2 regions of the Streptomyces sp. JH002 genome follow, and region 2 is predicted to be linked to the other one. Evidence: riboswitches for the same ligand, from Rfam matches in the RefSeq annotation. Region 2 holds a riboswitch; the other holds the start of a gene.
The links. A riboswitch is a leader RNA that binds a small molecule or an ion and turns the genes downstream of it on or off. The one in region 2 is predicted to bind cyclic di-AMP.

Region 1: linked by a shared signal. The riboswitch ahead of H7827_RS13225 (M23 family metallopeptidase) and the one ahead of H7827_RS19080 (transglycosylase family protein) in region 2 are both predicted to bind cyclic di-AMP.

What each region holds. Positions count from the first base shown of each region.
Region 1 is NZ_CP087989.1:2,932,883-2,938,674, reverse strand. Features, by position in the region: gene H7827_RS13235 (caspase, EACC1-associated type) at 1-1,032, shown strand, start outside; gene H7827_RS13230 (extracellular solute-binding protein) at 1,032-2,420, shown strand; cyclic di-AMP (ydaO/yuaA leader) riboswitch at 2,639-2,788, shown strand; gene H7827_RS13225 (M23 family metallopeptidase) at 2,798-3,814, shown strand; gene H7827_RS13220 (aldo/keto reductase) at 3,898-4,827, shown strand; gene H7827_RS13215 (very short patch repair endonuclease) at 4,969-5,379, shown strand; gene H7827_RS13210 (DNA cytosine methyltransferase) at 5,528-5,792, shown strand, end outside.
Region 2 is NZ_CP087989.1:4,150,819-4,156,610, forward strand. Features, by position in the region: gene H7827_RS19070 (cytochrome P450 family protein) at 1-832, shown strand, start outside; gene H7827_RS19075 (transglycosylase family protein) at 1,074-2,024, shown strand; cyclic di-AMP (ydaO/yuaA leader) riboswitch at 2,367-2,512, shown strand; gene H7827_RS19080 (transglycosylase family protein) at 2,516-3,205, shown strand; gene eno (phosphopyruvate hydratase) at 3,477-4,757, shown strand; gene H7827_RS19090 (FtsB family cell division protein) at 4,852-5,358, shown strand; gene H7827_RS19095 (DUF501 domain-containing protein) at 5,363-5,792, shown strand, end outside.

The DNA.
Region 1 (5,792 bases), 1.2 Mb from region 2:
GCACTGCTGTGCTCGCTGGCGCGGCCGGCGGGAGGCGGGCCCGCCACCCCGGCACCGGCGCTGCTGGTGGCGGAGCGGACGGCGGTGGACCTGGTGCGCGCCGAGCGGCGTCCGGCCTGTCTGAGCGGTGCGGCCGGCGCCCATCTCGACCAGCTGACCTGGGACCAGCGGTACCGGGCGTACTACCCGGGGGACGTACCGCCGCTCGATCTGACGTTCGTGCCCGTGCACTGGGAGCACGCCGCCGCCGACGACGCGGAGCGGCGGGAGGCGATCGGGCGGCTGGGGGCGTGGCTGGGCTCGGCGGAGGGGGTGCGGGCGCTGGGCGCGCAGGGCTTCCGGGACCCGCGGGACGAGCGGCGCGCGCTGATCGAGGCGCCGCCGCTGAACCACGAGGCGTTCGTGACCGCGCCCGCGCTGCCCCGGCTGCTGGCGCCGGACGAGGCGGCGGCGGCCGGGTATCTGCGCGCGGAGGAGAGCCGGCAGGGGCCGCGTGACGTGGTGTTCGTGGTGGACGTGTCCTCGGGTTCGTACGCCCGGGAAGCGCAGTACGCGGCGCTGCTGCGGACGGCGATCGGGGCGCTGGGGCCAAAGGACGGGTACGCGGTGCTGGCCACGCCGGGCGGCGGCGCCGATCCGGTGCGCACGGTGCGGGGCCTGGCGCCGTACGACGGGGCCGACGGGGTACGGACGGCGATCGGGGCGCTCGCCCCGGTGGAACGGCACGCCCCGATCACCCCGGCGCTGGAGGCGGGCCTCGCGCTGCTGACACCGGAGCCGGACGCCGCGGAGGCGGACCGGGGCCGGCTGGTGGTGCTGATCACCGATGACGAGGACAGTGCCGGGCGGCTGGACGTACCGGCGGACGCGGCGCCGCCGGTCGCCGTCGTCTCCTACGGCTCGCTCGGCTGCGAACACCTGTACAACCGGATGCTCATCGCCTCGGGCGCCCTGTGCTTCGACAGTTCGGGGTCGCCGGGGGCGGCGCTCGCCGGGACCCTGCGGGGCCTGACCGCGCCCTGGGAGCCGTGATGACGCGGCGGGGCGCGGTACGGGCGCGGGTGCTGCCGGGGCTGCTGGCGCTGTCGGTGGTGGCCGGATGCAGCGGGGCGCCGGACCCGGGCCGGGCCCCCGCCCGGGTCGACGACGGGCGACCGCTGGTGGTGGTCAGCGGCGCCGACCTGACCAGCCGCGAGGGGGAGGGCGTACGGCAGGCGCTGATCGACGCCTGGAACGCGGACGAGGACAACCGCCCGGCCCGGCTGGTGGAGCTGCCCCGCACCGAGGGCGGCCAGCACAGTGAGCTGATCGCCGCGCTCCAGTCGGGCAGCGCCGACTTCGACGTGCTGAACCTGGACACCACCTGGGTCCCGGAGTTCGCCGAGGCCGGTCTGATCCGCCCGCTGGACGACACCCTGCTGGAGGCCGGTTTCCTGGCGCAGGCGGCACAGGCGGGCCGCTGGCGCGAGCGGGCGTACGCCGTGCCGTTCAACACCGACGTCGGACTCCTCTACTACCGGCAGGACCTGCTGACCGCGCTCGGCCGCGAACCGGGGGAACTGCTGGGCCACGAGACGCTCGGCGAGCTGATCGCGCAGTGGCCCGGCGGCCAGGAACACCCGCTGTACGTCACGCAACTGCGCCCCTACGAGGGGCTGACGGTCAACGTGCTGGAGGCGTTCTGGAGCGTGGGGGTGGAGCTGACCGACGAGCGGGGGCGATACCGGGGCAGCGAGGAGGAGCTGCGGCGCGGGCTGAGTGAACTGCTGCGGATCGCGGACGGCAGCAAGCTGAGCGAACGGGCCCGGGAGGCGGACGAGACCGGCGCGCTGCGCGAGTTCACGGGGGAGCTGGACGGCGGTGACCCGTCGGGGGTGGTGCTCATGCGGAACTGGCCGTACGCGTACCAGCACCTGGACGCCACGCTGCCGGACGGCGCGGACTTCGGGGTGGTCCCGCTGCCGGGGGCGGCGGCGCTGGGCGGGCAGTCGCTCGCGGTCTCGGCCGACAGCGCGCGGGCGGCGGACGCCGAACGGCTGATCCGCTTCCTGACGGCGGAGCCGGACAGCCAGCGCAGGCTGCTGGAAGCCGGGTTCGCACCGGCCCTGCGGGACGCGTACGGCATCGGGGACCCGCGGGAACCGGACTGCGCGGCCGTCACGGCGGTGGCGGTGCCCCGGGCGCCGGGGGAGCCGGCGGAGGGGGCGGTACGCGAGGTGCCGTCTGGGTACCCGGAGTTGCTGTGGTGCGCACTGGAGGAGGCCAGGGCACGTCCGGCGAGCCCCTACTATCCGGCGTTCTCGCGCGAGTTGCGGCAGGAGGTCGCGCAACTGCTGGCGGGGAACGGATCGGTGGAGGGGACGGCGGAACGGCTGCACCAGAAGCTGGCACTCGCGCTGGAGGGACGCCTTTCACCGTGAGTGATCGGAAGACATCGCTCCGATAACAACTGACACACCGTCAGAAACACTTGCCATGGCAGCAACAAAAATCTATGGGGTAATTTGCCATGATCCACACCTGTTTGAGGGGGGAAAGTGCCTGACCCAATTCCCAGATCCACTTGGAATTACGGCGGGCCGTCTATTAACGTTCGATAACGCAGCGCGGTCGTCTCCGCCGTCGCCAAGACGGCGGTCGTGCTGTACCGCCTAATCCACGGCACGCCACCAGCGCGCCGGGAACCGGGGAACCACCACTTGGGGTGCATCGGACGGCCCACCGTCCGTAGGAGACCTTCCTGCTCCGAACCCGTCAGCTAACCCGGTCGGCGAAGGAAGGAAAGGAGAACGCCTCCGTGGCGTCGAACCCGCACGGGTCCCACCCCGCCTACTACGGGCCGCAGACCATCGAGGACGAGCCCCGTACCGAGTGGAACCCCAGCGCCGAGACCCTGCGCCCCGTGCGCGGCCGGCACCGGGTCGCCCGGCAGCGCGGCGGCACCATGGCACGCAGCCGCGCGGTCCTCGGCGTCGGCATGTTCGCCGCCGTCGGCGCCGGCGGCATGGCCACCGCCCAGGAGGGCGGCACGGGTTCCGTACCCGGCCTCGACTCCGTGCGTTCCATCCCCGACCAGATCCCCGTCCTCAGCGACCTGATCTCCTCCCCGGAGAGCGAGCCCGAGGCGCAGGACACCACCTCGGTGACCGCCTTCACCGAGGCCCAGGACGCCGGCGAGGCGCTGCGCGCCCGCATCCTCCAGCAGGCCGAGGAGCAGGAGGCCACAGCCCAGGCCGCCGAGCACGCCCAGATCCTGGCCGGCGCGCAGAGCGACGCCATCGCCGCCGCCGCCGAACTCGCCGAGGCCGAGCGGCTCGCCGAGGAGCAGCGGCAGCGCGAGGCCGAGGAGGAGCGCCAGCGCCTGGAGGAGGAGCGCCAGCGCCTGGAGGAGGAGCGCCGCCTCGCGGAGCTGCGCGCCAGCTACACCATCCCCCTCACCACCTACACGCTGTCCTCCAGCTTCGGCGCCAGCGGCTCCATGTGGTCCTCGACCCACACCGGCACCGACTTCGCCGCCCCCACCGGCACGCCCGTGAAGAACGTGCACACCGGCACCGTCAAGGAAGCCGCCTGGGCCGGCTCGTACGGCTACCGCATCATCATCGAGCAGGAGGACGGCACCGAACTCTGGTACTGCCACCTCTCCTCGATGAACGTCACCGCGGGACAGGCCGTCGACACCGGCGACACCATCGGCCGGGTCGGCTCCACCGGGAACTCCTCGGGGCCGCACCTGCACCTGGAGGTCCGCCCCGGCGGCGGTGACCCGATCGACCCGCTGGCCTGGCTGCGTGGCAAGGGCCAGGCGGTCTGACCGGCCAACGACCATCCCCCCACACCGCCGCCGGCCCTGGTGACTCCCCCCGACACCAGGGCCGGCGGCATACCCTGACCGCCATGAACCCCATCGGCGATCTTCAGGTGTCCGGGCTCTGCCTGGGCGGCAATGTCTTCGGCTGGACGGCGGACGAGGCCGAGTCCTTCGCGGTACTGGACGCGTACGTCGCGGCCGGCGAGAACTTCATCGACACCGCCGACGCCTACTCGTCCTGGGTGGACGGCCACCGCGGCGGCGAGTCCGAGACGGTCATCGGCCGCTGGCTGGCGCGCCGCGGCCGGCGCGACGATGTGGTGGTGGCCACCAAGGTGGGCCGCCACCCGGAGCACATGGGCCTGTCGGCCGACACCATCAAGGCGGCGGCGGACGCCTCACTGCGCCGCCTGGGCGTGGACCACATCGACCTCTACTACACCCACTTCGACGACGAGTCCGTCGAGGTGTCGGAGATCATCACGGCCCTGGACGACCTGGTCCGCGCGGGCAAGGTCCGCGAGATCGGCGCCTCCAACATCTCCCCGGCCCGTCTGGAGGACTCGCTGGCCTTCTCCACCCGGGAGAACAAGGCCCGCTACACCGCCCTCCAGCCCCGCTACCACCTGATGTCCCGGGACAGCTACGAAGGGCCCCTGGCGGACCTGGCCGCCCGCCACGGGTTGGCGGTCATGCCGTACTCGGCCCTGGCCAGCGGCTTCCTGACCGGCAAGTACCGCCCCGGCGCCCCCGTCACCAGCGCCCGCTCGACCGCGGCCGCCCGCCACCTGGACACGGACCGGGGCCGCGCCGTGCTGTCCGCCCTGGACGAGGTGGCGATGGCCCACAACGCCGAACTCTCCACCATCGCCCTGGCCTGGCTGGCGGCCCGGCCCACCATCACCGCCCCCATCGCCAGCGCCCGCACCCCCGACCAGCTCCCCCCACTCCTGAAGTCCACCACCCTGACCCTCACCGAAGCAGACCTCACCACCCTGACAAACGCCTCGGCCTGACGGCCGACTCGGTCGAGGCTTCCGGATCACATACGATCGTTCGGCCGTAACGGCCGAACGATCGAAGGAGGGCGCGTGGGCCAGGGTTCCCCGGGCGACGATCCACGCCCGAGTCCGTCCTCCACTTCCGTGTCCTCCCGCATGAGCAGGCAGGCCAGCCGTAACACCGGACCGGAAGTGGCCATCAGGCAACTGCTGCACGCCAGGGGCCATCGATACCGACTGCACCGACGGGTCCCCGGGATGGCGCGCCGAACCATCGACATCGCCTTCCCGGGCCCCAAGGTCGCGGTTTTCGTGGATGGGTGTTTCTGGCACGGATGCCCCCAGCACGCGACGCGCCCAAAGGCCAACGAGGCTTGGTGGCAGAGGAAGTTGGACAGGAACATCGAACGGGACCGGGAGACGGACGCACAACTGCTCGCCGAGGGGTGGACCGTCCTGCGTTTCTGGGAGCACGAGTCTCCGCAGTCCGTGAGCGACCGGGTGGCTGCCGTCGTTGCCAGGACGAAGGCCAGGGGGGAGCGACTGGAGGGGAACGGGGTTCGATGAGTCGAGGCCGACCTGACGAGGTGATCAGGAAGCGAGGGCGTGGTCCTCGGGTGGGCTACCGCTGCGCCGGTGGGCAGGAGGCTCGGAAGTGTGTTCCTCGACCGATCGGCGCCTCGATCACCCTCGCCCCCGGCTACACTTCGACCCTATGAACGGCCCAGGAACACAAGTTCAGCATCTGGATGGAATCCGTGTTCTGGATCTGTTCGCAGGGCCTGGTGGGCTGGACGTCGCCGCACATTTCCTGGGCTACAAGAGCATTGGCATCGAGTGGGACCGGAACGCCTGCGAGACCCGGTATGCGGCTGGCCTGGCGACGATTCATGCCGATGTGAGTGTTATGAGGAAGAATCGTTTCGACGAGATTCCCAGGTCGGTAGAAGTGCTTGCAGGCGGGCCCCCGTGCCAGTCCT
Region 2 (5,792 bases):
CCTGATCCATGAGTTCGCCTTCCCGCTGCCGATCTACGCCATCTGCGACATGCTCGGCGTCCCCCGGGAGGACCAGGACGACTTCCGCGACTGGGCCGGGATGATGCTGCATCCGTCGGGAAAGCGGGGCGGAGTCGGGCGCTCGGTGAAGCGGATGCGGGCCTATCTCGGCGATCTGATCCACCGTAAGCGCGCCGATCTGGGGGACGATCTGATCTCCGACCTGATCCGCGCCTCCGACCACGGCGAACACCTGACGGAGGACGAGGCGGCCGCGATGTCCTTCATCCTCCTGTTCGCCGGGTTCGAGACGACCGTCAACCTCATCGGCAATGGCCTGTACACGCTGCTGCGCCACCCGGCGGAACTGGCCGATCTGCGGCGGTCGCTGGCGGCGGGCGAGGAGGCGCTGCTGGAGAGCGCGGTGGAGGAGTTGCTGCGGTACGACGGCCCGGTGGAGCTGGCGACGTGGCGGTTCGCGCGGGAGCCGCTCGTCCTGGGCGGGCAGCGCGTGGAACGGGGCGATCCGGTGCTGGTGGTGCTGGCCGGCGCGGACCGCGATCCGCGCCGGTTCGAGCGGCCCGATGTGCTGGATCTGGCCCGGCGCGACAACCAGCATCTGGGGTACGGGCACGGCATCCACTACTGCCTGGGGGCGCCGCTGGCGCGGCTGGAGGGGCGGGCGGCGATCGGGATGCTGCTGAGCGAACTGCCGGATATCCGGCTTGCGGTGGATCCTGACGATCTGCGGTGGCGCGGTGGCCTGATCATGCGAGGACTCCGCTCACTGCCGGTAGAGTTCACATCCAGCCATGTGACGGAGAGTCAGTAGTGTGATCTGTATGTGATCTCGGTGGGATCAGCTTGTGATCGCACCGGAGGGCGGGCTAGGTTCTGCGCTCAACTGCACCACCGCGCCGCAGCGGCCGGACAGTACGCACCACCGCAGCACACCGCAGTACCGCACCAGCGCAGTACCGCACCACCGTTTCCATGTCGTTCGCACGAGAGGCAGTCACATGCGCTCCGGCACAGGTCGTCATCGTCGTCCCAAGCAGGCCCCCGCTTTCGTGGTGGCCGCGGGAGTCACCGGAGCGGGCATCGCCCTGCCACTGCTGGGCGCCACGTCCGCCAACGCCGTGACCCCCGAGACCTGGGACGCCGCCGCCGCGTGCGAGAGCGACGGCGTGTGGACCGCCAACACGGGCAACGGCTACTACGGCGGGTTCCAGATCCCGCTGGCGCAGTGGGAGGCGCACGGGGGCACCGACTTCGCCAAGCGGCCCGACCTCGCCTCGCGGGCGCAGCAGATCACGGTCGCCGAGCGGATGCTGGCGGCGCAGGGCAAGGCCGCGTTCCCCGGCTGCGCGGTGACCACCGGTCTGTGGCAGGAGTACCGCGCCGGCGGCCAGGAGGAGACGGACGTCACCGCAGAGGTGCCCGGCGCCACCGAGAGCGGCATCGGCGAGATCCTCCCCAGGGAGACGGCGGACACCGAGGACGAGGCGGACGCCGGCTCCGGCGCGGGGGCGACGGACGACGCGGCGGCCGGCGGGGCCGGCGACAAGAGCACCGGGAAGCCCGCGGACAAGAGCGCGGACGCGGCGGCCGACGCCGCCGGCGAGCAGCGGGAGGACAGCTCCGCCGCCGACACCGGGACGGACGGCGGCTCCGGCTCCGGCCGCCACCGGGGTGAGGCCGCGCCCGAGCCGGACGCCCAGCCGGGTGAGAACACCGACGGCACCGGACGGCACGCCGAACGCCCAGCGGACCGCGACGGGGAGCGCACCGACCCGGCCACCGGCGAAGCCCCCGAGGAGGGCGCCGAGGAGGCCGCGGCGGAGGACGCCGCGTCCGGCGCGTACGAGGTGCTCACCGGCGACACGCTCTCGGAGATCGCCGACGCGCTCACGGTGGACGGCGGTTGGCCGGCGCTCTACCAGGCGAACGAATCGGTCATTGGGGACAACCCTGACCATATAGTCCCCGGTTTGCAGCTTGAGTTGGGCGGGAAGGGCGCATAAAGGACCGATGCGGACGGCGACTTCCGTACCGGGTTAAGTGTGACCATCGTCTCGTTATGCGGCAATGCCGCCCGACTGGTCCGCACTGTCCGATTCCCCGTTGACCTGCGGAGACATCCCCCGTTCGGAGTCAAGCCCAGGCCGCGCCGCGATCTTCATCGTTCTTGAATCGTTAGTCGGCCTGTGTTTAGTGTCCAGCGCTCGGATTTACACACCGGGCGCCCTGGCCGTACGCCGAATCCTGCCGCCGGCCGGGGGACCACCACTGCGCCACAACCGCTTGGCAGGAGCGGGGGACCCAGTCCGTCACCCGGCGGCCGTCAGGCGGCCGGGCGGCGGAACGCCGTACCGAGACCGATCCGTTCCCCGGAACGGGCCGGACCCGGGGCGGCTTGGGGTGAAGCCGGGACGGATCCGTCCGCCCCGGCCGGGCAACTCACTGACCCGAACCCGACAGCTCACCTCGCAGGCGTCCGGTGAGAAGGATCGTCATGCTGTTCTCCGGTAAGGGCCGTCACCGCCGCCCCTCCAAGCCCACCCGTCTCGCGGCCGCCGCCGGCGTCACCGGTGCCGCCGTCGCCATCCCCCTGATCGGTGCCACCGGCGCCCAGGCCGCCTCCGTGGACACCTGGGACGCCGTCGCCCAGTGCGAGTCGGGCGGCGACTGGTCCATCAACACCGGCAACGGTTACTACGGTGGCCTGCAGTTCTCGAACTCCTCGTGGGCGGCGGCCGGGGGCACCCAGTACGCCCCGCAGGCCGACCAGGCCACCAAGGAGCAGCAGATCGCCACCGCCGAGCAGCTGCTGTCCATGCAGGGCCCCGGCGCCTGGCCGGTCTGCGGCGCCCGTGCGGGCCTGTCCGCCGGCGGCCCGGCCGCCGAGGTGAACCCGGACGCCGGCGCCACCACCGAGGCTCCCGCCCCGGCGCAGGAGGCCCCGGTCGAGGAGACGCCGGCCCCGGTCGAGGAAGCCCCGGCCCCGGCCCCGCAGTCCACCGAGAACACCGAGGAGAGCGCCCCCGTGGCGTCCGGCGACACCTACACGGTGGTGGCCGGCGACTCGCTGTCGAAGATCGCCGCCGCCCACGGCGTCAGCTGGCAGCAGCTGTACCAGCAGAACAAGTCGGTCGTCGGGGATGACCCCAACCTGATCTTCCCCGGCCAGCAGCTCGCCCTGTGAGCTGACCCGAAGGACCGGCGAAACGATCCTCCCGCCCGGCGCGGGGTGGCGAGCGGCAGCGCAACCTGCCGTTCAGCCACCCCGCGCCGGGTTTTCTTCCGCTCGTAAACAAAAAGATGCCTGCCCGGAAAACCGTCTCTGACCAGCGACAACACCCCCAGCGGCACAGTTTGTGGCGAGCTTGTGAGCGGTGGCACGACGGGAGCCGGTTAGGCTCAGAGGGTTTCAAGACGCCATAAGACAGACGTCCATCCAGACGAAGGAGAACCTTGTGCCGTCCATCGACGTCGTCGTAGCCCGCGAGATCCTCGACTCGCGAGGCAACCCCACGGTCGAGGTCGAGGTTGGCCTCGACGACAGCAGTACCGGCCGCGCCGCCGTCCCCTCGGGCGCCTCCACCGGAGCCTTCGAGGCGCTGGAGCTGCGCGACGGAGACGCCGGCCGCTACCAGGGCAAGGGCGTGGAGAAGGCCGTGCTGGCCGTCATCGAGCAGATCGGCCCCGAGCTGGTCGGCTATGACGCCACCGAGCAGCGCCTGATCGACCAGGCGATGTTCGACCTCGACGCCACCGCCGACAAGTCCTCGCTCGGCGCCAACGCCATCCTCGGCGTCTCGCTGGCCGTGGCGCACGCCGCGTCCGAGTCCCGCGACCTGCCGCTCTTCCGCTACCTGGGCGGCCCCAACGCGCACCTGCTGCCGGTGCCGATGATGAACATCCTCAACGGCGGTTCGCACGCGGACTCCAACGTCGACATCCAGGAGTTCATGATCGCCCCGATCGGCGCCGAGTCCTTCTCGGAAGCCGTGCGCTGGGGCGCCGAGACGTACCACACCCTCAAGTCCGTGCTCAAGGAGCGCGGGCTGTCCACCGGCCTGGGCGACGAGGGCGGCTTCGCCCCGAACCTCGACTCCAACCGCGAGGCCCTCGACCTGATCATCGAGGCCATCCAGAAGGCCGGCTACACCCCCGGCCAGGACATCGCGCTCGCCCTGGACGTGGCCGCCAGCGAGTTCTACAGCGACGGCGTCTACACCTTCGAGGGCAAGACCCGCACCGCCGAGGAGATGACCGCGTACTACGCCGAGCTGGTCGAGGCGTACCCGCTGGTCTCCATCGAGGACCCGCTGCACGAGGACGACTGGGAGGGCTGGCACACCCTCACCGTCCAGCTGGGCGACAAGGTGCAGATCGTCGGCGACGACCTGTTCGTCACCAACCCCGAGCGCCTCCAGCGCGGCATCGACTCCGGCACCGCCAACGCGCTGCTGGTGAAGGTCAACCAGATCGGTTCGCTGACCGAGACCCTGGACGCCGTCGAGCTGGCCCAGCGCAACGGCTACCGCTGCATGATGTCCCACCGCTCCGGCGAGACCGAGGACGTCACCATCGCCGACCTGGCCGTCGCCACCAACTGCGGCCAGATCAAGACCGGCGCCCCCGCGCGCTCCGAGCGCGTCGCCAAGTACAACCAGCTGATGCGGATCGAGGAGATCCTGGACGACGCGGCCGTGTACGCGGGCCGCAGCGCCTTCCCGCGCTTCCAGGGCTGACAACCCCGGCCGCCGGTGCCACCGTCCCCGCCACCCGTCCCGTACGGTGGCGGGGACAGCTGTTGGTACGGGACGGCGTGACGGGGAGGCTGATGTGGCGGCGGACCGGGACCGGTTCTCCACCGCGACCCGGATCAGGGCGCTGGGCGAACAGGCCGCGGCCCGGGTCTACCGGGCACAGAACAAGCGGCTGCGCCGCCCCGTGCGCCGCAGCCGGCTCACCGGCCGCGCGGCGCTGCTGGCGCTGGTCATCTGCGCCCTGATCGTGGCGCTCGCCTACCCGCTGCGCGAGTACGTCTCGCAGCGCTCGGAGATCGGCGACGAGCGGCGCAAGGCACAGGACGCCGAGGAGCGCGTGGAGGAGCTGCGGGACGAGAAGGCCCGCTGGCAGGACCCGGCGTTCGTGGAGCAGCAGGCGCGCCGTCATCTGCACTACGTACGCCCGGGGGAGACCGGCTACATCCTCCCCGCCCCGCCCGGCGCCCAGGAGGACGGCGAGGCGGAGCGGCTCCGCAACCGGAGCGCGCCCGCCAACCGCCCTTGGTACGACAATCTGTGGGACGGCATCGACAAGGCCGACCGAGCGGCCCCCGTCCCCTGACACGATGAGAGCGATGACGAACAACACCGAGAGCGACACCGCGACCGACCGCGACACCGCGGCGGTGGCGGCCCAGCTGGGCCGGCTCCCGCGCGGACTGCGCGGGGTCGCGCACCGCTGCCCGTGCGGCAACCCCGATGTGGTGGAGACCGCGCCGCGCCTTGAGGACGGCAGCCCGTTCCCCACCACGTACTACCTGACCTGCCCGCGCGCCGCCTCCGCGATCGGCACCCTGGAGGCGAACGGGGTGATGAAGGAGATGACGGCCCGGCTGGCGACCGACCCGGAGCTGGCGGACGCCTACCGGGCCGCGCACGAGGACTACCTCGCGCGCCGGGACGCCATCGAGGTGCTGGAGGGCTTCCCGAGCGCCGGCGGGATGCCGGACCGGGTGAAGTGCCTGCACGTGCTGGTGGCGCACTCCCTGGCGGCGG